2 regions of the Actinomadura rubteroloni genome follow, and region 1 is predicted to be linked to the other one. Evidence: predicted binding sites of a transcription regulator. Region 1 holds the regulator's gene; the other holds the start of a gene.
The links. The regulator HspR, encoded in region 1, represses chaperone genes until heat shock. The targets are predictions, from matches to a motif close to ANTTGAGTCNNNNNGACTCAANT.
Positions count from the first base shown of each region.

Region 2: a site for HspR is predicted at 13,696-13,718, ahead of lon (endopeptidase La). Genes of this name have one in related genera too.

Region 1 covers NZ_MTBP01000001.1:1,095,798-1,110,867, forward strand. Annotated here, with positions in the region: gene clpB (ATP-dependent chaperone ClpB) at 1-2,574, opposite strand, end outside; gene BTM25_RS04840 (heat shock protein transcriptional repressor HspR) at 2,589-3,044, opposite strand; gene dnaJ (molecular chaperone DnaJ) at 3,054-4,211, opposite strand; gene grpE (nucleotide exchange factor GrpE) at 4,290-4,892, opposite strand; gene dnaK (molecular chaperone DnaK) at 4,889-6,733, opposite strand; gene BTM25_RS04860 (3-hydroxyacyl-CoA dehydrogenase) at 7,037-8,578, opposite strand; gene BTM25_RS04865 (TIGR03086 family metal-binding protein) at 8,636-9,193, opposite strand; gene BTM25_RS04870 ((Fe-S)-binding protein) at 9,569-11,701, shown strand; gene BTM25_RS04875 (aldo/keto reductase) at 11,751-12,788, opposite strand; gene BTM25_RS04880 (helix-turn-helix transcriptional regulator) at 12,900-13,736, shown strand; gene BTM25_RS04885 (SAM-dependent methyltransferase) at 13,737-14,537, opposite strand; gene BTM25_RS04890 (proline/glycine betaine ABC transporter permease) at 14,518-15,070, opposite strand, start outside.
Region 2 covers NZ_MTBP01000004.1:488,548-503,617, forward strand. Annotated here, with positions in the region: gene BTM25_RS26450 (AAA family ATPase) at 1-141, shown strand, start outside; gene BTM25_RS26455 (LCP family protein) at 305-1,378, shown strand; gene BTM25_RS26460 (hypothetical protein) at 1,473-1,760, shown strand; gene BTM25_RS29830 (hypothetical protein) at 1,912-2,067, shown strand; gene BTM25_RS29835 (hypothetical protein) at 2,290-2,457, shown strand; gene BTM25_RS26465 (glutathione peroxidase) at 2,495-2,983, shown strand; gene BTM25_RS26470 (oxidoreductase) at 3,067-3,975, shown strand; gene BTM25_RS26475 (DUF6493 family protein) at 4,004-6,598, opposite strand; gene BTM25_RS26480 (DprA-like winged helix domain-containing protein) at 6,595-7,905, opposite strand; gene BTM25_RS26485 (hypothetical protein) at 8,005-8,361, shown strand; gene BTM25_RS30090 (DUF3817 domain-containing protein) at 8,411-8,758, shown strand; gene BTM25_RS26495 (GNAT family N-acetyltransferase) at 8,755-9,252, shown strand; gene BTM25_RS26500 (MFS transporter) at 10,416-11,675, shown strand; gene BTM25_RS26505 (glutamate decarboxylase) at 11,679-13,046, opposite strand; gene BTM25_RS26510 (DUF2267 domain-containing protein) at 13,191-13,583, shown strand; gene lon (endopeptidase La) at 13,760-15,070, shown strand, end outside.

The sequences.
Region 1 (15,070 bases):
GGACGCGGAGACCGTCAGCTTGTCGGCGGCCTCGTCCAGGTCCACGACCACCTCGTCGCCGTCGCGGACGGACCCCGACAGCAGCTCGCGCGCGAGCTGGTCGCCGATCGCCGTCTGCACCAGGCGGCGCAGCGGACGCGCCCCGTACAGCGGGTCGTAGCCGGTCAGCGCCAGCCACTCGCGCGCGGCGGGCGTGACGGTCAGGGTGAGCTGACGGTCGGCCAGCCGGGCGGCGAGCCGGTCCACCTGGAGGTCCACGATGCGGGTCAGCTCGTCCGTGGACAGCGCGTCGAACAGGATCACGTCGTCCAGCCGGTTCAGGAACTCCGGCTTGAACGACGCCCGCACGGCCGTCAGCACCGCCTCGCGGCGCGCCCCCGCGTCCAGGGAGGGATCCACCAGGAACTGCGACCCCAGGTTGGACGTCAGGATCAGGATCGTGTTCCGGAAGTCGACCGTGCGGCCCTGCCCGTCGGTGAGGCGCCCGTCGTCCAGCACCTGGAGCAGGATGTCGAAGACCTCGGGGTGCGCCTTCTCCACCTCGTCCAGCAGCACCACCGAGTACGGACGCCGCCGCACCGCCTCGGTGAGCTGCCCGCCCTCCTCGTACCCGACGTAGCCGGGCGGCGCCCCGACGAGCCGCGCCACCGAGTGCTTCTCGGAGTACTCGGACATGTCGATCCGCGTCGTCGCCCGCTCGTCGTCGAACAGGAACTCCGCGAGCGCCTTGGCCAGCTCGGTCTTCCCGACGCCCGTCGGCCCGAGGAACAGGAACGACCCGGTCGGACGGTCGGGGTCGGCGATCCCGGCGCGGGCCCGGCGCACCGCGTCCGACACGGCCTGGACGGCGGCGGACTGCCCGATCAGCCGGCGGCCCAGCTCGTCCTCCATGCGCAGCAGCTTGGCGGTCTCGCCCTCCAGCAGCCGGCCGGCGGGGATGCCGGTCCACGAGCCGACGACGTCGGCGACGTCGTCCGGGCCGACCTCCTCCTTGACCATCGCGTCCCGGTCGTCGGCCTGCGCCGCCGCCTCCGAGAGCTGCTTCTCCAGCGCCGGGATCTCGCCGTAGGTCAGCCGCGCCGAGGTCTCCAGGTCCCCGTCGCGCTGCGCCCGCTCGGCCTCGCCGCGCAACTGGTCGATGCGCTCCTTGATCTCGCCGACGCGGTTCAGCCCGGCCTTCTCCCGGTCCCACCGGGCGACGAGCGCGTTCAGCGACTCCTGCCGGTCGGCGAGGTCGCGGCGCAGCCGCTCCAGCCGCTGCTTGGACGCCTCGTCGGTCTCCTTGGCGAGCGCCAGCTCCTCCATCCGGAGCCGGTCCACCTGCCGTTGCAGCTCGTCGATCTCGACGGGCCGCGAGTCGATCTCCATCCGGAGCCGGGACGCGGCCTCGTCCACCAGGTCGATCGCCTTGTCCGGCAGGAACCGCGCGGTGATGTAGCGGTCGGACAGCGTCGCCGCCGCCACCAGCGCCGAGTCGTTGATCTGCACCTTGTGGTGCGCCTCGTACCGGCCCTTCAGCCCGCGCAGGATCGCGATCGTGTCCTCGACGGTCGGCTCGCCGACGAACACCTGCTGGAAGCGCCGCTCCAGCGCCGGGTCCTTCTCGATGCGCTCGCGGTACTCGTCCAGCGTCGTCGCGCCGATCAGCCGCAGCTCGCCGCGCGCCAGCATCGGCTTGAGCATGTTGCCGGCGTCCATCGAGCCCTCGGCCGCGCCCGCACCGACGACTGTGTGCAGCTCGTCGATGAACGTGACGATCTGCCCATCGCTCTGCTTGATCTCGTTGAGGACGGCCTTCAGCCGCTCCTCGAACTCGCCCCGGTACTTCGCCCCGGCGACCATCGCGCCGAGGTCCAGGGAGACCAAGCGCTTGTTACGCAGGGACTCCGGGACGTCCCCGGCGATGATCCGCTGCGCCAGCCCCTCGACCACGGCGGTCTTCCCGACGCCGGGCTCGCCGATGAGCACCGGGTTGTTCTTCGTCCGCCGCGACAGCACCTGGACGACCCGGCGGATCTCCGAGTCCCGTCCGATGACCGGGTCCAGGCCGCCCTCGCGGGCCTGCGCCGTCAGGTCGACGCCGTACTTCTCCAGTGACTGATAGGTGTCCTCGGGGTTCTCACTCGTCACCCGCTGGTGACCGCGCACCTTGCCGAACGCCTCCAGCAGCGCCTGCGGCGTCGCCCCGGCGTCCTTCAGCAGGTCCGCGACGGGCCCGCCGTCGGCGGCGAGCCCGACCAGCAGGTGCTCGGTCGAGACGTACTCGTCCTGCAACTCCTCCGCGCGGTGCTGCGCGGTGGCCAGCACCCGCTGGAGCTGGCCCGAGACGCGCGGCTCGGGCACCGTCGACCCGCTGGCCTTCGGCTGCCGCGCCAGCAGTTCCTCGGCCCGCCGCCGCACGGCCGCCGGGTCCGCCCCGACCGCCTCCAGCAGCGGGACGGTCGTCCCCTCCGGCTGGACCAGCAGCCCCGCCAGCAGATGCGCGGGCAGGATCTCGGGGTGCCCCTCGGCGGCCGCGCGCCGGATCGCCACCGACATCGCCTCACGGCTCTTCAACGTCAGCTTGTTGTCCATGTCCCTTCCCCGTCCTACTCGCGCCCGCGCTCATGCCACAGGACGACCCGCGTCCGGTGGATCGGCACCAGATCGCCGCCGCCCGACGACGTCCCGGCCCCGCCCTGCCGCGCCTGCTGCGCCAGCCGCGCCGCCACCGCCCGCGTCGACTCCAGCTCGCCCGCGAGCTGGTTCAGCGACGCGTGCGCCCGCTCCAGCTCGTCCCGGAGCCGGACGTTCTCCCGCTGCAATTCGAGGATGTGCTTGATCCCGGCGAGGTTGATGCCCTCCTCCTGGGACAGCCGCTGGATCTCGCGCAACATCACGATGTCGCGCATCGAGTACCGGCGGCCCCGCCCGGTCGTCCGGCCGGGCGAGACCAGGCCCATCCGGTCGTAGGTGCGGAGCGTCTGCGGATGCAGCCCGGACAGCTCCGCCGCCACGGAGATCACGTAGACCGGCGTGTCGTCTCCGAACGGGTCCCTGGTCACCGCGTCACCTCACTCCTTGGCCCGCGCGGCCAGCTCGCCGCGCAGCTCCTCGCCCTCGCCCGCCGCGCGCAGCCGCTCCAGCGCCTCGCGCGTCGTCTCGTCCACCTTCTGCGGCACGTGGACGTCCACCGTGACCAGCAGATCGCCCTTGGTGCCGTCGCGGCGGGGGGCGCCGCGCCCCTTCACCCGGAGCGTCCGGCCGTTCGGCGTGCCCTCCGGCAGCCGCAGCGTCACCGGCTGCCCCTGGAACGTCGGGACGCGGATCTCCGCGCCGAGCGCCGCCTCCGGGTACGTCACCGGGACGGTCAGCGTCAGGTTGTCGCCCGCGCGGCCGAACACCGCGTGCGGCGCCACCTTCACGTTCACGTACAGATCGCCCGCCGGGCCGCCGTTCTCGCCCGGGGCGCCCTTGCCCTTCAACCGGATCCGCTGGCCGTCGGCGACGCCCGCCGGGATCCGCGCCTGGATCGTCCGCGTGCCGGTCGCCCGGCCGCTGCCGTGGCAGGTGACGCACGGGTCGTCCACGACGAGCCCGCGCCCGTGGCACAGGTGGCACGGCTCCTGCACGCCGAAGCTGCCGAGGTTGCGGGTCTCCTGCCCGGTGCCCTCGCAGTTCGGGCACACGCGCGGGACGGTCCCCGCCTTGGCGCCCGTGCCCCGGCACGTCGGGCACGCCTTCTCGCTCGTCAGCTTGATCGGGACGGTCACGCCGTTGATCGCCCGGTCGAACGTCAGCGCAACGTCGGTCTCCACGTCCGCGCCGCGCCGCGCCCGGCGGGCGCCCGCCCGCGTGCCGCCGCCGCCCCGGTTGAACAGCCCGCCGAACAGGTCGCCGAACCGGTCCCCGGCGCCCGCGCCGCCGGCCCCGCCGCCGCCCTGCTGGCCGAAGAGGTCCCCGAAGTCGAACCCGAAGCCGCCCTGCTGGCCGCCGCGCGGCATCGCGCGCACCGCGTCGTACTCCTTACGGCGCTTCTCGTCCGACAGGACGTCGTAGGCCTCGGAGACCTCCTTGAAGCGCTCCTCGGCGTCGGCGTCACCGCGGTTGGCGTCCGGGTGGAACTGCCGGGCCAGCTTGCGGTACGACTTCTTGATCTCTTCCTGGGAGGCCGTCTTCGCGACACCGAGGACCTTGTAGTAGTCCTTCTCCAAATAGTCCCTGGTGCTCACGCCGCCCCGCTCTCTGCTCTCGCCACTGCACGCCCGCCGGGCCGGACGGTCCCGTCGCCGGGACCGTCCGGAGCCGGATCACTCGTCGTCGTCCTCGGAGGCCGCCCCGGCGGGCTCGGCCTCCGGCTCGACGACCGCGACCCGCGCGGGGCGCAGGATCCGGTCGCCGATGCGGTATCCGGGTTCGAGGACGGTCTGCACGCTCGTCTCGGTCGCGTCCGCCGAGTACGAGTGCAGCAGCGCCTCGTGGACGTTCGGGTCGAACGGCTCGCCGACCTCCCCGAACTTCTCCAGGCCGAGCTTGGCGACCGTGGCCTCCAGGCCCTCGCCCACCGACTTGAACCCGCCGGTCAGCTCGTTGTGCTGCCGGGCGCGGCCCACGTCGTCCAGGATCGGGAGCAGCTCGGCGAGGACGTTCCCCACCGCGACCTGGCGGAGCGCGGTCTTGTCGCGCTCGACCCGCTTGCGGTAGTTCGCGTACTCCGCCTGGAGCCGCTGGAGGTCGGCGGTCCGCTCGTCGAGCTGGGCCTTCAGCTCGGCGGCCTCGGTGTTCTCCGGCTCCTTCTCCGCCGGCTCCGGAGCCGGGGCGGCCGCGCGGACCTTGCCGGTCTCGGGGTCGATGCGCCGCCGGTCGCGGATCACCGGGCCGTCGTGCTCCTCACCCGTGTCGGGAGCGGTCACGACGCACCGCCCTTGGGCTTGTCGTCGTCCACGATCTCGGCGTCGACGACCTCGTCGTCCTGCGCCTCGGCCGTCGGGCCCTCGTCCGCCGCCGCAGCGCCCTCGGGGTTCTGCGCGTACAGCGCCGCGCCCATCTTCTGGCTGACCTGGCCGAGCTTGTCGGTCGCGGCCTTGATGGCGTCGACGTCGGTGCCGTCCAGGGCCTGGCGGACCTCGGCGACCGCGGCCTCGACCTCGGTCTTGAGGTCGCCCGCGACCTTGTCCTCGTTGTCCTTGAGGAACTTCTCCGTCGAGTAGGCGAGGGTGTCGGCCTGGTTGCGGGCCTCGGCCTCCTCCTTGCGGCGGCGGTCCTCCTCGGCGTACTGCTCGGCCTCGCGGACCATCTTGTCGATGTCGTCCTTCGGCAGCGCCGAGCCGCCGGTGATCGTCATCGACTGCTCCCGGCCGGTGCCCTGGTCCTTCGCGCTGACGTTCACGATGCCGTTGGCGTCGATGTCGAAGGTGACCTCGATCTGCGGGACGCCGCGCGGCGCCGGCGGCAGGCCGGTGAGCTGGAACGTGCCGAGCTTCTTGTTCTGCGCCGCCATCGGACGCTCGCCCTGGTAGACCTGGATCTCCACGGACGGCTGGTTGTCGTCGGCGGTGCTGAACACCTCCGACCGCTTGGTCGGGATCGTGGTGTTCCGCTCGATGATCTTGGTGAAGACGCCGCCCTTGGTCTCGATGCCGAGGCTGAGCGGGGTGACGTCCAGGAGCAGGACGTCCTTCACCTCGCCCTTCAGGACGCCCGCCTGGAGCGCCGCGCCGATGGCGACGACCTCGTCGGGGTTGACGCCCTTGTTGGGCTCCTTGCCGGTCAGCTCCTTCACCAGCTCGGACACGGCGGGCATACGGGTCGAACCGCCGACCAGGACGACCTGGTCGATCTGCGACATCGTGACGCCGCCGTCCTTGAGGACCTGGTTCAGCGGAGCCTTCGTCCGCTCCAGCAGGTCCGCGGTGAGGCGCTGGAACTCGGCGCGCGTCAGCTTCTCGTCCAGGTGCAGCGGGCCCTCGGCGGACGCCGTGATGTAGGGCAGGTTGACCTGGGTCTCCGAGGAGCTGGACAGCTCGATCTTCGCCCGCTCGGCCGCGTCGCGCAGCCGCTGGAGCGCCATCTTGTCCTTGGCGAGGTCGACGCCGGTCTCTTTCTTGAACCGGCCCGCGAGCCACTCGACGACCTTGTCGTCCCAGTCGTCGCCGCCGAGGTGGTTGTCGCCGCTGGTGGCCTTCACCTCGACCACGCCGTCGCCGACCTCCAGCAGGGACACGTCGAACGTGCCGCCGCCGAGGTCGAAGACGAGGATCGTCGCCTCGTTCTCCTTCTCCAGGTGGTACGCCAGCGCCGCCGAGGTCGGCTCGTTGATGATGCGCAGGACGTTCAGCCCCGCGATCGTCCCGGCCTCCTTGGTGGCCTGGCGCTGGTGGTCGGAGAAGTACGCGGGCACCGTGATGACCGCGTCGGTCACCGGCTCGCCCAGGTAGGACTCGGCGTCGCGCTTGAGCTTCTGCAGCACGAACGCGCTGATCTGCTGCGGCGTGAAGTCCTTGCCGTCGATGGACTGCTTCCAGTCCGTGCCGATCTCGCGCTTGACCGACCGGATGGTCCGGTCCACGTTCGTCACCGCCTGGCGCTTGGCCGGGGCGCCGACGATGGCCTCGCCCTCCTTCTTGCCGAAGGCGACGACGGACGGGGTCGTCCGGTCGCCCTCGGAGTTGGCGATGACGGTGGGCTCGCCGCCCTCCAGGACCGCGACGACCGAGTTGGTCGTCCCGAGGTCGATGCCGACCGCACGTGCCATGTCTTCGTCCTCCGTGTCACTGAGTCGCGGGCCTTGCCGCCCCGCTCGCGTCCCCCGCGCTGCGGCGGCCCGCCTTCGTCTGCTGCTGTCCAGAATGCCGCGCCGGGCGCTCTGCTGTCAAATGAGTTGAGCCTGAGCGACTCAACTTTGCTGACGTCTTCATTAACAGGACGCTTGAGCCGTCTATTCCGGTTCCCCTCTGCCCGAACTTCCGCCCTCCGAACGAGCGCCCCTCCGCCTCCCGGACGACCCGGACATGACGAAGCACGCCGACCCGTGGATCGGCGTGCTTCGGGAGAACGGTCAGGCCAGGTCGGACGGGGTGGTGCCGGGGTCGGTGAGGGGCAGGTTCAGGGCGGCGCGTTCGGTCAGCCAGCGGCTCGGGCGGTAGCGCGGGTCGCCGGTGCGGGTCAGCAGGCCGGTGAGGACGGCGTGGATCCGCGCCGCGCCCTCCGTGTCGCCCCACTCCAGGGGGCCGCGCGGGTAGCCGAGTCCGAGGCGGACGGCAGCGTCGATGTCGGCCGGGGTCGCCAGGCGCTGGCCGGCGATCTCGGCCGCCACGTTGACGATGGACGCGAGCAGCCTTGCCGCTATGGGGGCGGGGGCGTCGCGGACGACGGTGACGGGCCGTCCGGTCGCGGCCAGTGCCGCCCAGGCCGCGCGGCCCGCCGCCGGGTCCACGCCGGGGTGGACGGCCAGGGTGAGCCGGGTGAAGAAGCCGCCGAACGGGTCCACGCCCAGGGTGCGTTCGGCGGGAAGGTCGGCTTCCAGCGCGACGTCCAGCGCGGCGCGGTCCTCGGGGGCGACGAGCACGACGGCCTCGGCGGACGGCGTTTCGCCTGTCTCGACGGTGACGTTCGCCGTGCCGAGCAGGGCTGCGAGCTTTTCGCGCGTTCCGGGCGTCGTGTCGTGGATCCAGACCGGGCGCGGCGCGGCGTCCGGGGTGGTTTCGGGCGGTTCTTCCTTCGTGCCGCCCGGGTAGCGGTAGAAGCCTTCGCCGGTCTTGCGTCCGAGCAGGCCCGCTTCGTAGCGCTGCCGTGTGATCCGGGACGGACGCAGCCTCGGCTCACCGTGGAAGCCCGTCCAGATCGTCTCCAGGACGGGGTGCGACACGTCCAGCCCGGTCAGGTCAATCAGCTCGAACGGCCCCATCCTGAGGCCGAGGACGTCCCGGGCGATCCGGTCGACGTCCACCGGTTCCGCCACGGCCTCGGCGAGGATCTGGAGCGCCTCGGTGGCGAGCCCCCGGCCCGCGTGGTTGACGAGGAAGCCCGGGGTGTCGGGCGCGATCACCGGCGTGTGGCCGAGGCGCCGGACGAGCGCGGCGAACCCGTCCGGGATCCAGCCGGCGGTGCGCGCCCCCGGAACCACCTCGACGACCTTCATCAGCGGCACCGGGTTGAAGAAGTGGAGGCCGGCCAGCCGGGACGGATCCACCAGCGCTGCACCGATCGCCGTCACGGACAGGGAACTGGTGTTCGTGGCGAAGACCGTCTCTTCGGGCGCGTACTTCTCCAACTCGGCGAACAGCTCGCGCTTGACGGCCAGGTCCTCCCGGACGGCCTCCACCACGAGGTCGCAGCCCGCCAGCGGCGTCAGCGGATCGCCCACGGGACGCAGCCGGGCACGCGCGGCGTCCGCTTCGTCGGCGGTCATCCGGCCCTTCGCGGCGAGGCGCGCGAACATCGCGCCCACCTGCTCGACGGCCGTCGCGACCGCCTCGGGACGCGCGTCGGCCAGTTCGACCGTCACGCCGCCCGCCGCCGCCCACTGCGCGATGCCGCGTCCCATCGCGCCGGTACCGATCACGCGGACCACCCGCACCCGCTCCGCCCAGTCGGTCATGGCCGCCTCCCTCGCCGTCCCTTCGGCGGACGGTACCCGAGGCGGAGCCGCGCATCCCTAGGCGGGCGGCGTCCAGGACGGGTCGCGGCCCGACAGCGCGACGAGCCGGTCCAAACCGGGGGCGTCCGGCGGGACGGGCACGGGAGCGCCGAACACGCCGAGCGCGCGGAACTCGTCCGGCAGGGACTCCAGCAGGCCGATGCAGGCGGTGACGTCGGCGGCGTCGGCGGTGTAGGGGAGCCGGACGGCCCGCGCGAGGTCCCAGCCGTGCAGGACCAGCTCGTTCAGCGTGTGCGTCCCGGCGAACGCGGCGGGGACCTCGCGTCCGGCGAGGGACGTGACGCCCTCCCACGCCGCCGGGTCCGCCCACGCCTCGGCGAGGATCTTCAGCCGGGCGGGGACGCCGCCGCGCCAGTCGGACCGCAGGCCCGTCCCGGACGGGTCGGGGCGCGGTCGTTTCCCGGCCGTCGCCGTCAGCCGCAACGCCAGCGTGTCGAAGTGCTCGATGAGCCCGGCGACGGACAGGCCCGCGCAGGGCGTCGGGGCGGTGAGCAGGGCGTCGGGCACTTCGGCGAGCAGCGTCGCGGCGCGGGCGGCGGCGGTGTCGAGGGTCATGGGGGCTCCCTCCGGACGGATGGACGGACGAGACCGGTCTACCCGCGTGCGGAAGATCATCCCCGAAAATGTCGGTGGCGTCTGCGAGAGTGACGACATGGAAGCAGAACGTGAAGTCATGCAGGTGGCGGCCCCGTGTTGTCACTGTCTGACAAGGGCCGGTTCCGGTTCGTATCCGCAGGTGAGGGGGTGATTGCGGGCATGGAACGCGTCGCTATATAAAGCGGGCTCACGTAGGTCGCGTTCCGTGTCGGGCCGGAGCCTGGGGCGACACATAAGCTACTGGCGAGTAGTATCCAGGGACCCGGATGAAGTCCAGTCTGTCCGCGAGCCCTACGCTGACAGCCAACGCCCGTACCGCAGGAGGACGGAACAGTGTTCTGGGTCACATTGATAATCGGGATCGTCGGTGCGGCGGTCACGCTGGCGCTCGCCGGGCGCCGGGTCCTGTTCCTCTGGAAGCTGTTCAAGAGCGGTCAGCCCGACCCCGAGCGCGTCCTCCAGGTCAAGCGCGACCCGAAGGCCGACATCGAGGGCCAGGTCGTCGAGGTCATGGGCCAGCGCAAGCTGCTCAAGTGGACCATCGCCGGAATGGCGCACTTCGCGGTCATGTGGGCGTTCATCCTGCTGGCGACCGTCTACCTCGAAGCGGCCGTCGCGCTGCTGTTCGGGCTGGACGCCAAGATCCCCGGGCTGCAGACCTGGGCGCCGATCGGGTTCGTCCAGGACACGATCGCGCTCGCCTGCACCCTCGGCCTGGTCGTCTTCGCGATCATCCGGATCAAGAACTCGCCGAAGAAGCTGGACCGCAAGTCCCGGTTCAAGGGCTCGCACACCGGCGGCGCGTGGGTCATCCTCTTCATGATCTTCAACGTCGTCTGGACGATGTTCTTCTTCCGCGGCGTCGAGTGGGCCAACGGCAACCTCGACTACGGCAAGGGCGCGTACTTCTCCTGGCTCGTCGGGCAGCCCTTCAAGGGCACGAGCCACGACACGCTGGAAGTCCTGGAGTCGATCGGCCTGCTCCTGCACATCGGCGTCGCGCTGGTCTTCCTCGTCATCGTCGTCAACTCCAAGCACCTGCACATCTTCATCGCGCCGCTGAACGTCATGTTCAAGCGCCGTCCCGACGGCCTCGGCCCGGCGCAGCCGATGATGAGCAAGGGCAAGCCCCTCGACTTCGAGGAGGCCGACCCCGACGAGGACACCTTCGGCCGCGGCAAGATCGAGGACTTCACCTGGAAGGGCTACCTCGACATGGCGACCTGCACCGAGTGCGGTCGCTGCCAGTCCCAGTGCCCCGCGTGGAACACCGGCAAGCCGCTGTCGCCGAAGATGGTCATCCTCGAACTCCGCGACCACGCCTTCGCCAAGGCCCCGTACCTGCTCGCCTCCGAGGAGGAGCGCGAGAAGTTCACCGACGAGCAGAAGACCGCCATGCAGGTGGACAAAGAGCTCGTCGGCGAGGACGGCGTCATCCACCCGGACGTCCTGTGGTCCTGCACCAACTGCGGCGCCTGCGTCGAGCAGTGCCCGGTCGACATCGAACACATCGACCACATCCTCGACATGCGCCGCTTCCAGGTGATGATCGAGTCCTCGTTCCCCAGCGAGGCCGGCGTCATGCTGAAGAACCTGGAGAACAAGGGCAACCCGTGGGGCATGTCCGAGATGAAGCGCCTCGAATGGATCGAGGAGCTGGACTTCGAGGTCGAGGTCGTCGACGAGAAGCTCCCCGAGGACACCGAGTACCTCTTCTGGGTCGGCTGCGCCGGCGCCCTGGAGGACCGCGCGAAGAAGACCACCAAGGCCGTCGCGGAGCTGCTGCACATCGCGGGCGTCAAGTTCGCCGTGCTCGGCCCGATGGAGGCGTGCACCGGTGACCCGGCCCGCCGCCTCGGCATGGAGTTCGTCTTCCAGATGCTCGGCCAGCAGAACGTCGAGACGCTGAACGAGGCGGGCGCCAAGAAGATCGTCGCGACCTGCCCGCACTGCTTCAACACGCTCGCCAACGAGTACCCGCAGATCGGCGGGAACTACGAGGTCGTCCACCACACCCAGTTGCTCGCGCACCTGGTCGAGGAGGGCAAGCTCACCCCGGTCACGCCGATCGAGGAGAACATCACCTACCACGACCCCTGCTTCCTCGGCCGGCACAACAAGGTCTACAAGCAGCCGCGCGACATCATGGCGACCGTCCCGGGCGTCAAGACGCAGGAGATGCACCGCCACAAGGACCGCGGCTTCTGCTGCGGCGCGGGCGGCGCGCGGATGTGGATGGAAGAGCGCATCGGCAAGCGCATCAACACCGAGCGCGTGGACGAGGCGCTGGAGACCAACCCCGACACCGTCTCGACCGCCTGCCCGTTCTGCCTCGTGATGCTCGGCGACGCCATCAACGAGAAGAAGAACGAGGGTCTGGCGAAGGAGTCGCTGGAGGTCGTGGACGTGTCCCAGCTCCTCATCCGCTCGATCAAGGGCGAGAAGGAGCCGGCCGCGGCCGAGTGACCTGCCTGACGGCCCCGGTTCCGCACGCGGAACCGGGGCCGTCTTTATTTCAGGGGCGCACGGGGCCGGAGCCGGCGTGGGCGGCGACTGCGGCGATCTCGTCCAGGTCGGCGGGGGCCAGGGTCAGCGCGGACGCGCCGATCCAGCCGTCCACCTGCGCGGGACGGCGTGCGCCGACGATCGCGCCGGTGATCCCGGGCCACGCCAGCACCCACGCGAGGGCGACCTCCGTGACGGACGCGCCGTGCCGGGCCGCGACGGGACGCAGCGCGTCCGCCACCCGCAGGTTCGCGGCCAGGCCGGACGTGAAGTCCGGGTGTGTCGCGCGCCAGTCGTCGGCGGGCAGCGCGGCGACCCGGTCCGCGGAGAACGTCCCGGTGAGCAGCCCGGACACCAGCGGCGAGTAGGCGATCACCCCGGTGCCGTGCGCCCGCGCCCACGCGACCTCGTCGGCGGCGGACCGGCGGACGGCCGAGAACGGCGGCTGGATCGCGTCCACGTGCGCGATGCGCTCCGCCGCGTCCAACTGCTCGACGGAGTGGTTCGACAGGCCGATCGCGCGGACCTTGCCCTCGGCCTTCAGATCGGCCATGACTTGCCAGTACTCCTCCAGCGGCGTCGCGTCCGGGCCGATGTCGCCGGACGCGGAGCCGACCGTCCCGAGCGGCGTCCCGGTGTCCGGCCAGTGGACCTGGTAGAGGTCGATGCGCTCCACGCCGAGCCGCCGCAGCGAGTCCTCCAGCTCCCGGCGGACGCTCGCCGGCTTCATGCAGCGAAGCGGCGGGGCCAGCGGGTCGGCGGCGTCCCAGACGAGCCCGACCTTCGTGAACAGGAGCGGCCGGTCGGCCTCGGGCAGGCCCGCGACGGCCTTCCCGACGATCTCCTCGGAGTGGCCGAGCCCGTAGACGGCGGCCGTGTCGATCCAGTTCACCCCCGACTCGACCGCGTGCCGGATCGTCGCGACGGACTCGGCGTCGTCGGTGGCGCCCCACCCGAACCCCCAGCCCGTCCCCGCGACCGCCCACGAGCCGAAGCCGAGACGGCTGACGGTCATGCCGGTCGTTCCCAGTTGTGCAGTGCTGACCACGGAATCTCCCTTGCCGGAACGGACCCCCTCAGCGTGCTCCGCGCGGGACCACCCGGCCCAGTGGCGGCCCGTGCCTGGGCACCGCGCGACCACCTCGGCGATACTGGCCGCATGGCACTGGACAGACGGACGGAACTCGGCGCGTTCCTCCGGTCCCGCCGCGCGCGGCTCCGTCCGGACGACCTCGGTCTCCCCGGGCACGGCGGGCGCCGCCGCGTCCCGGGCCTGCGGCGCGAGGAACTCGCGATGCTGGCCGGGGTGAGCGTGGACCACTACGTCCGGCTGGAGCAGGGCCGGACGCTGCACTTCTCCGACGCCGTCCTCGACGCCGTGGCCCGCGCGCTGCGCCTGGACCCGGCCGAGCGCGACCACCTGCACCGGCTCGCGCGGCCGTCGTCCGGCACGGCCCCGTCGCCGCAGGAGGTGCGGCCGGGGCTGCGGCGCCTGCTGGACCAGGCGGGGGACGTGCCCGGCTACGTCCTCGGGCGCGACCTCGACGTCCTCGCGTGGAATCCGCTGGCCTGCGCGCTGCTCGCCGACTTCGGCGCGCTGCCGCCCCGCGAGCGCAACCTCGCCCGGCTGATCTTCCTGGACCCGCGGCTGCGCGACCTCTACGTCGACTGGCGCGGCAAGGCCGGGGACGTGGTGGCGTTCCTGCGGCTGGACGCGTCCCGCCGTCCGGGGGACCCGGCGACGACCGCGCTGGTCGAGGAACTGTCCGCGCTCAGCCCCGACTTCCGGACGCTCTGGGCCGAGCACCGCCTCAAGGACAAAACGCACGGACGGTACGTCTACCGGCATCCCGTCGTGGGCGAACTGGAACTGGGCTTCGAGACGCTGCGCCTGCCCGACGACCCGGACCAGGCGTTCATCGCGCACACCGTCGAACCGGGCTCGCCGTCCGAGACCGCGCTGCGCCTCCTCGCGAAGACCGCGACGGGCCGCTGATCAGGGCTTGCGGGCGACGACGCCGTACTGGGCGACGAGCGGGGGCTCGACGCCGTCCCGGCGCTTCGGGGCGCGCCAGCGCGAGCAGGACACCAGACCGGGTTCCTCCAGCTCCAGGCCGTGCAGGAAGGCGGCGACCTGCACGCCCGTCCGGGCGCGGAGCGGCGGTTCGGCGTTGCTGTTGAAGAACTCCATCGCCTCGGTGTTGGCGTCGCCGCCGAGTTCCAGCGTCGGGTGCGTGATCGCGACGTAGGAACCGGACGGGACGGCCGCGACGAGATCGTCCACCACGGCCTGCGCCTCGCCGTCGTCCAGGACGAAGTTGAGGATGCCGAGCATCATGATCGCCACGGGCTCGTTCAGCTCCAGCGTGCGGCGGGCCCGGGCGAGGACGGCCTCGGTGTCGCGGACGTCGGCCTCCATGTAGTCGGTCGCGCCCTCGGGCGTGCTGGTCAGGAGCGTCCGCGCCTGCCGCAGGACGAGCGGGTCGTTGTCCACGTACAGGACGCGGGCGGCGGGCGCGACGCGCTGCGCGACCTCGTGGGTGTTGTCGGCGGTCGGCAGGCCCGTCCCGAGGTCGAGGAACTGCCGGACGCCGCGCTCGCCGGCGAGGAACCGCACCGCGCGGCCGAGGAACGCCCGGTCGGCGCGGGCGACCTGGACGATGCTCGGATACATGCGGTAGACGCGGTCGCCGACCAGCCGGTCCGCGGTGAAGTTGTCCTTGCCGCCGAGCCAGTAGTTCCAGACCCGGGCGTTCTGCGCGGTCTCCGTGCGCAGGTCAGGCTGCTCGTTCGCCATGCAGGTCATCATTCCCCACCGGCCGCGCCTCCACCGGCCGCGCGGGGACGCGCGTGACGCGGTCGAGGAAGACGGCGAGAACGACGATGGCGACGGCGCCCTCGAACCCGGTGGCGGCGCTGACGCGGTCCAGGCCCGTCAGGACGACGCCGCCGAGCCCGCCCGCGCCGACCAGCCCGGCCGTGACGACCATCCCCAGAGCCGGAACAACGATCCGGTTCGCTTCCTCGGGGTCCGGCCGGTCGCGCAGCCCGGACTCGACGAGCCGCACGGCGGCCGGAAGCGCGAACACGGCCGTGGCGACGACGCCGGGCGTCGTCCCGATGCTGAACAGGAACGCGGCCGGAACGAGGTAGACGAACACCGGCACCGAGGGCACACCGTCCAGGACGGGCCGCACGACCCGCTTCGCCGCCGCGTACCGCGCGACGACGAGCCCGATCGGCACCGCGACCGCCAGCGCGACGACCGCCGAGACGGCGACCAGCGACAACGAGTCCATCGCGGGCCGCCACAGCCGCATGCCGTCGATC
Region 2 (15,070 bases), on a different contig from region 1:
TTGGACGCGGCCATCGCGCAGCAGGGCCGCCGCATCACCGGAGCGGGCACGCCAGGGGCGGACGAGGTGCGCGAGCTGCGCGCGGGGGACCTGGCCGCCGCCCGGCCGATCCGCGACCTCGAACCCGGGAACTACCTGTGATTAAGCCTTTCGTCTGACCGCGGCCCGTGGCGCGTCGGCGACGGAGATGACGTCACGGGCCGGTGAATCATGCGCCGGAGGGACGCGGGCACGCGGCGGGAATGTCTACTGTTGAAGGACGTTCCCGGCGTTCGGACCGGGTGGTTCGCAGGAAGGTGTCCCCGTGGCGCACAGCAGGTCCGCTCCCGTCCCGCCGGAGGACCCGTACGCCTACGGGGGCCAGCACGGCGGGGACCAGTTCCGCGGCCACGGCCAGGGCGCCCACGACGGCCCGTCCGGGTACCCCCGGCGGCGGCGGTGGCCCCGCGTCCTCGGGGTCCTGGTGCTCGTGCTCGTGCTGGTCGTGGTGGGCGGCTACTTCTACCTGGACTCGCGGCTCAAGCGCGAGGACGTCCTCTCGGACTATGCGGGCCGCGTCGCCGACACGCCCGGCACGAACTGGCTGATCGTCGGCTCCGACAGCCGCGCGGGCCTGTCCCGCGAGCAGCGCCACAAGCTCGGGACGGGCCAGGCCGCGGGCCGCCGCACCGACTCGATGATGCTGCTGCACTACGGCTCCGGCGGCACCACGCTCGTCAGCCTCCCGCGCGACTCCTACCTCCCGATCCCCGGCCACGGCTCCAACAAGCTCAACGCGGCGTTCGCGTTCGGCGGCCCGAAGCTGCTCGTCCGGACGGTCGAGGGCGCGACCGGCGTCCACATCGACCACTACGCCGAGATCGGCTTCAGCGGCTTCGTCGGCGTGGTGGACGCGGTCGGCGGCGTGGACATCTGCGTCAAGTCCCCGATGAAGGACCCGAAGGCCAAGCTGGACCTCAAGCCCGGCTGCCAGACCCTGGACGGCAAGGACGCGCTCGGCTACGTCCGGTCCCGCGCCTACGCCCGCGCCGACCTGGAGCGCGTCGAGCACCAGCGCCAGTTCTTCGGCGCCCTGATGAAGAAGTCCACCGGGCCGGGCGTGCTGCTCAACCCGTTCCGCAGCGTCCCGATGGCCCTCAACGCCACCAGCAACTTCCTGGTCGACGACCACGACCACCTCTACGACCTGGCCCGCATGATGTGGGCGATGCGCGGCGTCAGCGGCGGCGGCGGCCGGACGACGACCGTCCCGATCGGCGGCACCGGGCAGACCCCGTCCGTGGGCGCCTACATCACCTGGGACCGGGCCCGCGCCGGAAAGCTCTTCGGCGCCCTCGCCCACGACGAGCCCGTCCCCGCGAGCGTGATCAGCAACTGACCCGTCCGCGCCGCCGCCACGCCCGGGTGTGGCGGCGGCGCCGTGCCGGTGGGGCCGCGTGGGGGCTGCGGGGGCAGCGGTTAGAGTCGATGGCATGTCCGAGAAGACGCCCGACGCGGCCGAACTGGAGTTGCTGCCGACCTCCGAGCTGCACGACCGGGCGGTGGCGCGTGCTCGTGAGCGGCGCGACCTCGGCTTTCTGTGGGAGCTGCTGCGCGCCATCCCGGCCGCCGCCGCGGCCACCGGGGAGGTCGACCGCGCCGAATTCGACATGCTGCACGTGATGTCGCTGCTGGAGGAGTTCCGGTACGCGGGGGACAGCGACCTCGCCGACGCGCTGCGGCCCGTGTATGTGAGCTATCTCACCGAACACGGCGGCTGACGGGCGGAGCGCGGGGCGCTGAGCTGCCCGTTCCCGGCGGCCCGTCCGGATGATCACGTTCTGTCGTCGTGTCTTTACCCTGGGTGCGCCTGACGTCCCCGGCCCCAGGGAATTACTCTCTGTAGGCAAGTCACCGCAGAGGGTGGGGGACGTGAACAAGAAATACCTGAAAATGGCCACGATCGCGTTTATCGCCTGGTACGTCATCAGTCGTCCCGACGGTGCGGCCAGCCTGGTGAACAGCGGATTGGGCGGACTCGGGAACGCCGCGGACTCGCTGGCGCAGTTCATGAGCGCCATTCCCTGACGCACGCCGGGCCGGCGCCCCGTGCCCCCGGCGGGCGCGGGGCTTCGTCGCGGCGGCGCGGAGCGTGGCGGACGCGATCGGATCCGTCAAGTCCGCGTATCGCGGGACAGTCGGCGGTTGCCGCCAGGTCACAGTAAAATCCCGCTTTGCAGATCACAGCAGCGGGGCACAATGTGACCGGGTCCCTGTGTCGCTGCGCTACTACGAGGACGGCGTTGCCAGATGATGAAGAAGTACGGCCGCTTTGTCGCCATCGCGTTTGTCATCTTCTACCTCCTGAGCTCGCCGCGCGCGGCGGCCGACGTGGTGAACAACGCCTTCGCGCGGCTGGGCGACGCGGGCAACCAGCTCGGCACGTTCGTGACGTCGATCGGCGTGCTGGGAGGCTGACGCGGGGCCTGCGGGCCGATCTTCTAGGATCGGCCGCATGTCTGTCTTCGATGTAGAGATCGACGCCCTTCAGGGCGGTTCCGCCGACCTCGGGCAGTACCGGGGCAAGGCCGTCCTCGTGGTGAACGTCGCGTCCAAGTGCGGCCTCACCCCGCAGTACGAAGGGCTGGAGCGCCTGCACGAGCGGTACGCCGAGCGCGGTTTCACCGTCCTCGGCGTGCCCTGCAACCAGTTCATGGGGCAGGAGCCGGGCACCTCGGAGGAGATCGCCGCGTTCTGCTCGGCGACCTACGGGGTGACGTTCCCGCTGACGGAGAAGGTCGACGTCAACGGCGAGCACCGGCACGTCCTCTACCGGGAGCTGGTGGACGTCCCCGACGCCGAGGGCCACACCGGCGACATCCGGTGGAACTTCGAGAAGTTCCTCATCGGTCCCGACGGGGCGGTGGCGGCCCGGTTCTCCCCGCAGACCGAACCGGAGTCGGCCGAGGTCGTCGCGGCCGTCGAGGCGGCGCTGCCCGCCTGATCCGGTGTCCGGTCCGGCGTTCCGGGGACGGAACCGGCACGCCGGTCGTTGTCACGAGAACCGAGAGCGACGGCGGAGGGGCCATGACGGGCTGGACGGCGGACGACATTCCCGACCTCGGCGGGCGGCGCGCGATCGTCACCGGCGCCAACAGCGGGATCGGGTACCACACCGCGCTGCAACTGGCGCGGCACGGAGCGGCGGTCGTCCTCGCTTGCCGCAGCGCCGAGCGCGGGGCGCAGGCCCTCGGCCGGCTTCGCGCCGCCGTCCCCGGCGCCGCCGTCGAACTGGCGTCGCTCGACCTCGCCGACCTGGAGTCGGTCCGCGCGTTCGCCGCCGCGCACGACGGGCCGCTCGACCTGCTCGTCAACAACGCGGGCGTGATGGCGCTGCCGCACCGCACGACCGCCGACGGCTTCGAGATGCAGTTCGGCACCAACCACCTCGGCCACTTCGCCCTGACGGGCCTGCTGCTGCCCGCCCTGCGCGCGACCGCCGCGCCGCGCGTGGTGACGGTCACCAGCGGGTTCGCCAGGGTCGGGCGGCTGCGCTTCGACGACCTGCAGAGCGAGCGCCGCTACCGCAAGTGGGTCGCCTACGCCGACTCCAAGCTGGCCAACCTGGTGTTCGCCAAGGAACTGGCCCGCCGCTACTCCGACGTCCTGAGCGTCGCCGCGCACCCCGGGTACGCGTCCACGAACCTCCAGCAGGCGGGCCCGCAGATGGCGGGCAACGCCGTCACCGACCGGCTCGCCGTGCTCGGCAACACCCTGATCGGGCAGTCCGCGGCGGGCGGGGCGCTGCCGACCCTCTACGCGGCGGCGTCCCCGGACGTCGTCACCGGCGCCTGCTACGGCCCGCGCGGCGTCTTCAACCTGCGCGGCGCGCCGGGCCGCGTCCCGATGGGCCGCACGGCGGACCGCGCCGACCTCGGCCGCCGCCTGTGGGAGACGTCCGAGCGCCTGACCGGCGTCACCTTCGCGCCCGCCTGACGGCCTGTCCGGTCGTGCGCCCGGACGGTCAGCCGTTCGCCGCCTGGTGCAGGCGGGCGGCCTCGCGGACGAGCCGGCTCGATCCGCCGCGCGCCGCGACGGCCGCGACCTCCGGCACGTCCGCGCGCAGCCGCGCGGTCTCGGCGATGCGGGCGGCGAGCGCCAGCAGATCGGGCAGCCCGGCGGCGGCGCGGGCGCCCGGGGCGGGCAGCAGGACGGGCAGGCCCGCCGTCACCGCCGCGAACACCGCGCGATGCGCGCCCGCGTCGGCGGCCTGCCCCAACGACTCGGCCACGCGGTTCACCTTGACGATCCCCTGGCCCGCCAGGGCGGCGACGGCCGTCCCGAGGTCGGCGGCGGCGAGGGCGTCGCGGGCGGCGAGGACGAGCAGCGCGTCCACCGCCTCGGCCCGCGCGGCGGGCGTGCCGCTCAGGCCGCAGGCGAGGACGGCGGCGGTCGCGGGCCCGGCCGGGCCGCCGGCCGCCGCGAGCCCCGCCGTCACCCCGGCGGGGAACCAGTCGACGGCCATGCCGAGCGGCAGGGACGGCAGCAGGTGCGCGGCGGCGACCTCGCGGTGGTGCGGCAGCATCCCGGGCCACCGGTCGACGCTGATCGTGTAGCCGGTGGCGAACGCGTCGCCGAAGGACCGCCCGGACGGCAGCCGCACGGCCCGGTCCAGTTCGGCGGGCACCTTCTCCTTGAGCGTCACCCGTCCGGCGAGGCGCGGCGCGTAGTCGCGGTCGCCGCGCCCGACCCGCACCGGCTCGACCGCGCACGCGACCGCCGGCGCGTCGAACCACGCGCGTGCGCCGGGCACCAGCCGCTCGGCGACGTCGGCGGCCTCGCGCGGCAGCCGCAGGACGGCCTGGACCGCGTCGGCCCGGCCCGGCCGCACCCCGGCGGCGTCCAGTTCGGCGCACCGGCGCAGCAGGACGTCCGGGTCGAGCGCCCCGGACGCGTCGGTCGGCGTCGCGAGCAGCAGCGGGATCCGGCCCACCGCGTCCGCCGCCTCCCGCATCCGCCACGCCAGGAACCGCTGGAGGATCGGCGGCAGCCAGCGGTTCGCGCCGGTGCCGTGCGGCCGGTCCCGGCGGAAGCGGGCGTGCGCCTCCTTCGGACGCGGCCGGGTGCGCCCGTCCAGGACGGCCCCCGTCGCGAGCCCGAGCCACGTCGTCGCCGTCCCGAAGTCCGCCGCGAGCCGCGTGTCCGGGTGGCGCGGGACGACGCCGTCGAGGGCGGCCCGGAGCGCGGCGCCGTCCCGCCAGGCGAACGCGACGACGTCCGCGACGAGCCGTTCGACGTCCTGCCAGGCCGCCGTGTCCGGCCGCGCCGCCGCGAGCCGTTCCGCCAGCTCGGCGGCCGAACCGGCGGGCGCGGGGAAGGGGCGGGGCGCGTAGGCGGGCAGGTCGGGGAACGCGAGCGCGACGGGCGCGGCGACCGCGCCGAACGCTTCCGCGATCGTCGCGCGGGACGCGGCGGGCAGCTCGGCGGCGGCGTCCCGGATCTCGGCGCGGACGTCCGCTCCGGCGTGCGCCGCGTGCTTCACCGCGCACGCGACGGCCCGGTCCCGGAGGTCGGCCGCCTCGGCGGAGAACAGGACGGGCAGCGCGCGCAGCGTGGCGTCCACCCGGCCGTGCCGCCGCGCGGTGCGGTCCATCCAGCCGAGGGTCGCCTTGACCAGCTTCTTCTCGGGCCGGAACAGCAGCGCCCCGGCCGCCTCGGCGAACGCCGCCGCGTCGAGGCCGCCCGCCTCGTCCGCCGTCCGGACGGCCGCGAGCGCCCGCTCCGCCACCGGGACGGGCGCGGACGGCAGCAGCCGCAGATGGTCGCGGAGCCGCGCGGCCGTCTCGTCCGGGCCGGGCGCGAGCGCGTCGTAGAGCCGGACGAACCACTGGAGGTCGACCGAGCGCCCGCCGCGCAGGAACCGTCCGAGGCAGCCGTCCAGCAGGAGGTCCCGGTCGACGCGGCCCGCGTCCGCCAGCGCGGTGAGCGCCGCCAGCCAGGACGGCCGTTCGACGCGCGTGACGCCCGTCCAGACCTGCGCGGTCTCGCCCACGTCCCACTGGAGCGCCGCGCCGACGCCGTCGGCCTCGAACAGGCGGGGGAGCAACGCGGACAGGAACGGGTCGTCGGCGAGCGCGGTCGTGCACGTCGCCCAGCCGACGACGAAGGCGTCGCCGGCCGGCGGCGCGGTTCCGGCCGCCAGCGTCAGCGCCGCCGCCGCGCGCCAGCGCGCGACCGACATCATCGGGTCGTCGCGGAACCGCAGCCGCCCGGTCATCCGCGCGGCGACGTCCGCGCGCCACGCGGCGGTCCGGTGCGCGGTGGCCGCGGAGATCAGGGCGGGGTAGGCGCGCGGGCGCTGCCCGACGTCCGCGACGTCGCCCTTGCACAGCCACGTCGCCGCGGCGGCGGCCCCGGCGATGCAGCCCGCCCCGGCGAGGGCCAGCGCGTCGGCGCGCTCGCCGTCCTTGCCCCACGGGTGCCAGCCGCCGGCCTTCAGCTCGCGCAGCAGGGCGGGCAGCGCGCGGGCCGTCGCGCGGCGCTCGTCCTCGGGCATCGTCGCGACGAGCCGCACGACGCCCGCCGCGTCGCCCGCGTCGACCAGGTCCCGGACGTTCATCGCGCCTCCCCGGCGATCCGGACGGCGAGGACGTGCTTGCACGGCCCCCGCCCGCCTCCGTGCCGCGTCCACCACGAGCACGTGCACGACGATCCCCGCACCCGGTGCTCGCGCTCCGAGCCCGGGACGAGCGCGGTGCCGTCCGCCGCGCGCCGCACCGTCCCGGCCAGCTCCCGCGCCGCCCGCAGCCGGGGGTTCAGCGCAGTGACGCGGGCGCCGTCGTAGGGCAGCTCGCGGTGGAAGTAGGCGGCCTCGGCGGCGTCGAAACCGACGCGTCCGGCCGTCCCGAGGCAGGTCAGCGCGGCGCGGACGCGGGCGGCGGGCAGGCCGGACCGCTCGGCGAGCACGTCGGTGTCGAGCCGGGGCTCGAACGCCAGCAGCGCGCCGACCAGGTCCGCGTCGTCGGCGGTGTCGTCGGCGGACAGGGCGTCCAGCACCGCGCCCTCACCGGAGAAGCCCCGGTGGATCTCGGGGGACAGCGCGAGGACGTACCGCATCCCGGGCAGCTCCAGCTCCCACACGCTCGCCGCCGGGCCGTCCGGCGCGGGCGGCCCGTACGCGCGCAGCGCCGTCGCGAACCGCAGCAGCGGCAGCATCGTCCGGAGCCGCTCGGGCGCCGCCGCGCACACCGCGCCGGGCACCGGACGCGCCGACGGCCGCAGCGTCCGCCCCGCCGGGACGAACCACGGCGCCCCGCCCGACCGCAGCGACCGGACGAACCGCACCGCCTCCGGTCCGCGCAGCTCCGCGCGCGGGTCGAAGCCCGCCGTGATCACCTGGACCTCGGCGAACCCGCGCAGCCACCGGTCGGGGAGCAGCACCTTCTTCTCCACGGCGGCGCCGTCGCCGGTGGTGACGACCAGCTCGTCCGCGCCGACCGCGAAGTGCAGCGGGTCGCCCGCGCCCACCCGGGCCAGCGCCGTGCGCAGCGGCGGGTTGACGTCCACGTTGGTGGTGCCGAGGTCGTGGACGTCTCCGTCGAGCGCCCCGGCGAGCAGGTCGAGCCGCGCGTAGACGCCGCCGCAGCCTGAGAACGCCTCCAGCCGCAGCCGGTCCCCGTTGCAGGTGACCACCGGGTCGCGGGACGTGCCGCCGGGCCGGTGGTAACGCGTCGTCGCGACGTCGGCGACGGCCAGCAGCGCGGCGGCGGCCGGGGCCGGACGCGTCACGACGCCGCTGAAGAAGTGCGGACGCGCGGCGGGCCCGGCGGCGGTGCGCCCGCCCGAGGTGGACAGGCCGAGCCGCCCGTCCGACAGCCCCGACGGGCGCGCGTACGAGTACCCCTGGGCCGGTGCCGTGATCGACATGCCCGTCACCGTAGGGGAGAGAACCGACAAATCACGGCCGAACGGGCGAGCCTTGGGGGCGGGCGCGGGCTCGGCGGGGACGGGGGTACGGTGGGTGACGTGCGCAGGTTCCTCACCCCCGGCTGGCTCGGTCTCCACGCCATCGCGATCGTGCTGTTCTTCTCCTTCCTGTTCTTCGGCTGGTGGCAGTTCGAACGGGCCACGGGCGGCAACGACCGGAGCTGGGCGTACACGTTCGAGTGGCCGGTCTTCTCGGTCTTCGTCGTCGTGATGTGGATCAAGATGATCCGGGACGAGCTGAACGGCGTGAAGCCCCCGTCGGCCGAGCCGATCGAGGAGCCCGCCGAGGCGAAGGTGACCCGGGAGATCATCCGGCGGCAGGAGGAAGAGGACCCCGCGCTCGCCGCCTACAACCGCTATCTGGCCCGGCTCAACGCGCAGGGCAAGCGCGCCTGACCGGCCGTGACCGCCCGCGCGCCGGGCGCGTCGAGAAAGGTGTGAACCTGTGGAAGCGGCCGTCACCCGCTACCGCGCCCTCGCTCTCACGGTGGGCGTGATGCTGCTGCTCCTCGTCTTCGTGGCGATGCCGATCCGCTACATCGGCGGCAACGCGACGCCGTCGGGGATCATCTCGCCGATCCACGGCATCCTCTACATCGTCTACCTGGTCATGGCCTACGACCTGTGGCGGCGGTTCTCCTGGCCGCTGCCGAAGATGGCGCTCATGGTCACGGCGGGCCTGATCCCGTTCCTCGCGTTCTACATCGAGCACAAGATCGTGGGCGAGGCGCGGGCCGAGCTGGCCGCCCGCGAGGCCGGCCCCGAGACGGCCTCCGCCCCCGCCCAGGCGTGACGGCCCCGCCGCCGGGCCTGCGGCTGCGCGCCCTGGCGCCCGGCGACCTCGGCTGGGTGATCTCCCGCAACGGCGCCCTCTACGCGGCCGAGTGCGGCTGGGACGAGACCTACGAGGCGCGCGTGGCCGAAGTCCTGTCCACGTACGTGGTGAACCGCGACCCGGCGCGGGCCGACGGCTGGATCGCCGAACTCGACGGCGAACGCGCGGGCGCGGTCTTCTGCTCGCCCCGCGAAGGGGACGTCGCGCAGCTCCGCATGCTGCACGTGGAACCGTTCGCGCGCGGCGCGGGCGTCGGCGCCGCGCTGATCGACGCGTGCCTGACGTTCGCCCGGCAGGCCGGCTACCGCGAGATCGCCCTCTGGACGACGGCCCTGCAACGCGCCGCGATCCGCCTCTACGAACGCGCGGGCTTCCGCCTGACGACCGAGGACCCGCCGGTCCGCCGCTTCGGCGACGTGATCCACGGCCAACTCTGGACCCGCCCCCTCTAACCCGCCGCACCACACACCGAACCCCCGCGGAGACGGCTCGCCCGCCGACCCCGCGACCACGCCGCGTTCTTGCTCGCGCCGAACTCGCGCTATGGGGCGGAGACGGTTCGTCCTCCGAGCCCACGGTCACGTCGCGCTCTCGTTCGCGCGCCGTGCGCGCGGCCGGGTGGGTGTGTTCGCTTGAGTCGTGTGGGGGACACGGCCCGTCCCGGGCGGTATCGGTGCCGCCCGGGACGGGTGGGCAGTGTCTCTCCACTGGGGCCGCGGGCCGTCCGGGACGGGGGTCGGGACGTGGTACCGGAAGCCCGGGGCCGCACCGGCTCGCGCCGGTTGGTGTGTCCGGGGCCTCACCCCCTCGCGTCCGGGGCGCGGTGCGCGCCGGACGGGGTCGGAGGCGGGCCGGGGCGGGCGTGCCGCCGCCGGAGGCGAGGAGGCCGGGCCGGCGGGCGGCGCTGCGCTTCGCCTGCGCCGCCGGCCCGGCTGGTCACGGTGCCGCGGGGGCGCACGGCGCCGCGATCCCGGGGCGGGGCGAGGCTGGAGCGGCCCGCCGCCGCTCCGCGCACGCGCGGCGGCGGGCCGGTCGAAGGCCGCCCGGTGCTCGCCGGTGCGCGTCCTGGACGGCCGAGGACCCGAGGTGTGCACCCGGCGACCGTCGCCGCGACGCGCACCGGAGGGCAAGGGGGCCGGTGCGCGTCGCGGGACGGCCCGTCGGGGACGTCCTCGGCCGCCGGGACGGAACCGGGCGGTGTCGCGCCCGGAACGGCGACGCTTCCGGCAGGGGCGTCGCCCCCGCGAGTGAACGGCATCGAAACCCCCTTTCTCCGGTGGGATCAGGCGAAGTCCCCTTGACCGGACCTCGACGTTGACCGTCACCCAGCGTCACGATTTCCATGCGGAAGGTACCCGTCGTCATCGCGGGCGTAAACCCAGGTCAAGAAAGAAGTTCGCGGGACGGCCGGGGCGCGTGGGCCGCCGGGCGCCGGGTCCGCCCGCCCGCGCCGCCGGGACGGGCGCCGACCGTCGGCGCCACAGAATCGTCCGGGAAGCGCCACCGGGGAATCGCCTTCGGGCCACAAGGCGTCCGGGGGTCTTGCGGCGGCGCCCGCCCGCCCGCGAGAGTGGGACGCTCACACAGCGTCACGAGAGAACCACGGAGGGCGCCCATGGCGGCACGGCGTCCCTGGACGATCGTCTGGCTCCTGTTCCTCTTCATGGTCGTGAACTTCGCCGACAAGACGGTCCTCGGCCTGGCGGGCAAGGACATCCAGGCCGACCTGCGCCTCGGCGACACCGCGTTCGGGACGGTCGGCAGCGCGTTCTACCTGCTGTTCAGCGTGTCCGGCGGGATCGTCGGGTTCCTCGCCGACCGCGTCCCGGCCCGCGGCCTGCTCACCGGACTGGTCCTGCTGTGGAGCGCCGCGCAGCTCGTGGCGGCGCTCCCGGCGGCCGGGTTCGCGGTTCTGGTCGCGACGCGCGTCGTGCTCGGCGCGGCCGAAGGCCCGGCGTTCCCGCTGGCCAACCACACCGCGTTCGGCTGGTTCCCCGACCGCGAGCGCGCCGTCCCGGGCGCGATGCTGCCGATCGGCGCGGCGGCGGGCGTCGCGGTCGGCGCGCCCGTCCTCGCGCTGACGATCGGCCAGTGGGGGTGGCGGTCGGCGTTCGCGCTGACCGGCGTCCTCGGCCTGGCCTGGACGGTCGCGTGGCTGCGGCTCGGCGCGGACGGCCCGCACGCGGCCCGGGCCCCCGAGGCGGACGGCCGCGCCGTCCCGTACGCGCGGCTGCTCGGCCGGGGCAGCGTCCTCGCCGCGCTCGCCGCGTGCTTCGCCGCCTACTGGATGCTCGCGGTCGTGACGACCTGGCTGCCGCAGTACCTCCAGCGCGTCCACGGCCACTCGCTGGGCCGGGCGAGCATGGTCGCGGCGCTCGCGCAGGCCGGGTCGATCGCGCTGGTGCTCGGCGTCGCCGTCGGGTCGCGCGGGATGCTGCGGGCGGGCGCGCCGAGCCGGGTCGCGCGCGGCGTGGTCGGCGGCTCGGCGATCACGGCGTCCGGGCTGGCGGTCGCGCTGCTCACCCGCGTCGGCGGGACGGGCGCGCTCGTCGTCGTGCTGCTCGTCGCGTTCGCGGGCGCCCACACGTTCATCACGCTCACCCAGACCGCGCTGGCCGAGATCGCGCCGGTGCGGCAGCGGGCGCCGCTGCTCGGCGCGGTCATCGCGCTGGCGTCCACGGCGGGCGCGTTCGGCCCGGCGGTGACCGGCGCGCTGGTCGAGGGCGCGCCGGACGCGGCGGCGGGCTTCGGGCACGCGTTCGACCTGGCCGCCGTCCTGCTGGTCGCGGGCGGGCTGCTGGCGGCGGCGCTGGTCCGGCCCGAGCGGGACCGGGCCGCGCTCGGGCCGCCGGCCGACCTGGCGGTCGCGGGCTGACCGTCAGTGGTGGAAGGACGGCTCCTGCGGCCCGCCCCGTCCGCCGCCCGCGCGCAGTTTCGACAGGACGGCCTCGATGTCGTCGGCGAGCAGCGAGATCTCGTCCCGGCTGATGCCGTGCCGGATCAGCACCCGCTGCACGACCGTCGAACTGCGTCCGGCGGGCAGCGGATACGACGGCACCTGCCAGCCCCGCGTCCGGAGCTGCTCGGTGATGTCGTAGAGCGTGTACCCGGGGTCGCCGTCCAGCGTGTAGCAGACGGCGGGCAGTGCGGACGACCCGTCGTACAGCAGCTCGAACACCTTCATGTCGCGCAGCCGCCCGGCGAGGTACTGCGCGGTGTCCATGCAGCTCTGCTGGACGCGCCGGTACCCCTCGCGGCCGAGGCGCAGCAGGTTGAAGTACTGCGCGATGACCTCGCCGCCGGGCCGGGAGAAGTTCAGCGCGAACGTGGGCATCTCGCCGCCCAGGTAGTCCACGTGGAAGATCAGTTCCTCCGGCAGCAGGTCCGCCGACCGCCAGACCGCCCAGCCGCAGGTGAGCGGCGCGAGCCCGTACTTGTGCCCGGACGCGTTGATCGACGCGACCCGCTCCAGCCGGAAGTCCCACACGAGGTCGGGCCGGACGAACGGCGCCACGAACCCGCCGCTCGCCGCGTCCACGTGGATCGGGACGTCCAGCCCGGTGTCGGCCTGGATCGCGTCCAGCGCCCCGGCGATCTCGGCGACGGGCTCGTAGTCGCAGGTGAACGTGACGCCGAGGATCGCGACGACGCCGATCGTGTTCTCGTCCACGTACTGCGCGAGCTGGTGCGGACGGATGCCCGTCGCGCCCGGCTCCAGCGGGATCTGCCGCAGTTCCACGTCGAAGTACCGCGCGAACTTCTCCCAGCACACCTGCACCGGCCCGCAGACGAGGTTCGGCGTGCCGGCGGGCCTGCCCGCCGCCTCCCGCGCCTTGCGCCACCGCCACTTCAGCGCGAGCCCGCCGAGCATCGCCGCCTCGCTGGACCCGGTCGTGGAGCAGCCCATCGTGTCCGGGCCGCCGGGCGCGTTCCACAGGTCGGCGAGGATCCGGACGCAGCGCCGCTCGATCTCGGCGGTCTGCGGGTACTCGTCCTTGTCGACCATGTTCTTGTCCAGCGCGTCGGCCATGAGCCGCTTGACCTCGTCGCCGTTGTACGTGGTGCAGAAGGTGGCGAGGTTCTGCGCGGAGTTGCCGTCCAGCAGCAGTTCGGCGCGCAGCAGGTCGTAGACGACCTTCGGATCGGTCGGGCCGTCGGGGATGCGGGTCTTCGGCAGGGGCCGCTCGGCCAGCGGCGCGGTGAACACGTCGTCGGTCGTCTCGGTCGCCACGCGGTGGAGCGCCATCACGCCTCCTCGTCTCCGGCGGTCATCGGTGGTCTTTCCGCCGGACGTTCCGTCCAGAATCCCTCACGCGCGTAAAGAACCGGCGGCGGGGTTCGCCGGGCGGCGCGCCGGGTAGCGGAGGCTCTCCGGATAGGAGGGTGATCCATGAAGTACGGCCAGTTCATCAAGACGGTGCGGGAGAACGGGGAGTACACCGACCGGCGGGAGGCCGAGCACGTCGCGGTCTCGGTGCTGGAGGTGCTGCGCAGCCGGATGACGCCCGAGGGCGCCGCGCACCTGGCGGCCCAGCTCCCCGAGCCGCTGGACGACGTCCTGCTCGCCGACGCCCCCGACCTGCCCGGGTCGTTCGGCGTGGACGAGTTCTGCCGCCGGGTGGCCGAGCGCACGCACGCGGCGGGCACGTCGGCGCAGATGGACGCGAGCGTCGTCCTGTCCACGGTCGCGGCGACGGTGTCGGGCGGCGAGCTGAACCGCGTGCTGAGCCAGCTCCCGTCCGGGTACGCGCCGCTGTTCGGCGAGCACGAGCTGAGCGACTAGGGCTGAGCTACTGGGGAAGCGACGCCGTGCCCCGGGTGTTCCCCGGGGTACGGCCCGCGCCGCTTGATCGCTGAGAGCGAACGCGGGGAGGAAACAAAACTCGGCTACGTTTTCTTGAGTGTGTATGACTCAACCCTCTGGGGCGGGGTCATCCGGACGAAGGAACGGAGCTGAGCATGAGCGAGACCCTGACGCTGCCGGTGCTGCCCCTGGACGACGGGGCCGTTCTGCCGGGCATGGTCGTCCCCCTGGACCTGTCCGACGGCACCGAGGTGCGCGCGGCCATCGAGGCGGCGCGGGCCGTCGCCCAGACGCGCGGGCCCGGCATCCGGTCGGCCGCCAAGCCGCGGGTGCTGCTCGTCCCGCGCCGCGGCGGGCAGTACACCGCCGTCGGCACGCTGGCCGTCGTGGAGCAGGAGGGCCGGCTGCCCGGCGGCGAGCCCGGCGCGGTCGTGCGCGGCGTCGCCCGCGTCCGCATCGGCACCGGGACGACCGGTCCCGGCGCGGCGCTGTGGGTCGAGGGCACCGAGATCCCGGTCCCGGCGCCCACCGGACGCACGCACGAGCTGGCCAAGGAGTACAAGGGCCTGGTGAGCGCCGTCCTGCAGAAGCGCGGCGCATGGCAGGTCGTGGACGTCGTGCAGCAGATCGACGACCCGTCCACCCTGGTGGACAACGCCGGATACGCCCCCTACCTGACCGACGAGCAGAAGACCGAGCTGCTGGAGACCCCCGACACCGACGAGCGCCTGACCCTCGCGATCGGCTGGGTCCGCGACCACCTCGCGGAGCTGGACGTCGCCGAGACGATCCGCAAGGACGTCCAGGAGGGCATGGAGAAGACCCAGCGCGAGTTCCTGCTCCGCCAGCAGCAGGAGGCCATCCGCAAGGAACTGGCCGAGCTGAAGGGCGACCCGGCCGACGAGGAGGACGACTACCGCGCCCGCATCGAGGCCGCCGACCTGCCCGAGAAGGTGCGCGAGGCCGCGCTCAAGGAGGTCGACAAGCTGGAGCGGTCGTCGGACGCCTCGCCCGAGGGCGGCTGGATCCGCACCTGGCTGGACACCGTCCTGGACCTGCCGTGGAACGAGCGCACCGAGGACGCCTACGACATCGCGGGCGCCCGCGCCGTCCTGGACGCCGACCACACCGGCCTGGAGGACGTCAAGGAGCGCATCATCGAGTACCTGGCCGTGCGCAAGCGCCGCGCGGACCGGGGCCTCGGCGTCGTCGGCGGCCGGCGCAGCGGCGCGGTGCTGGCGCTCGGCGGCCCGCCCGGGGTCGGCAAGACCTCGCTCGGCGAGTCGATCGCCCGCGCGATGGGACGCGAGTTCGTCCGGGTGGCGCTCGGCGGCGTCCGCGACGAGGCCGAGATCCGCGGCCACCGGCGCACCTACGTCGGCGCGCTGCCGGGCCGGATCGTCCGGGCGATCCGCGAGGCGGGGACGATGAACCCGGTCGTGCTGCTGGACGAGATCGACAAGGTC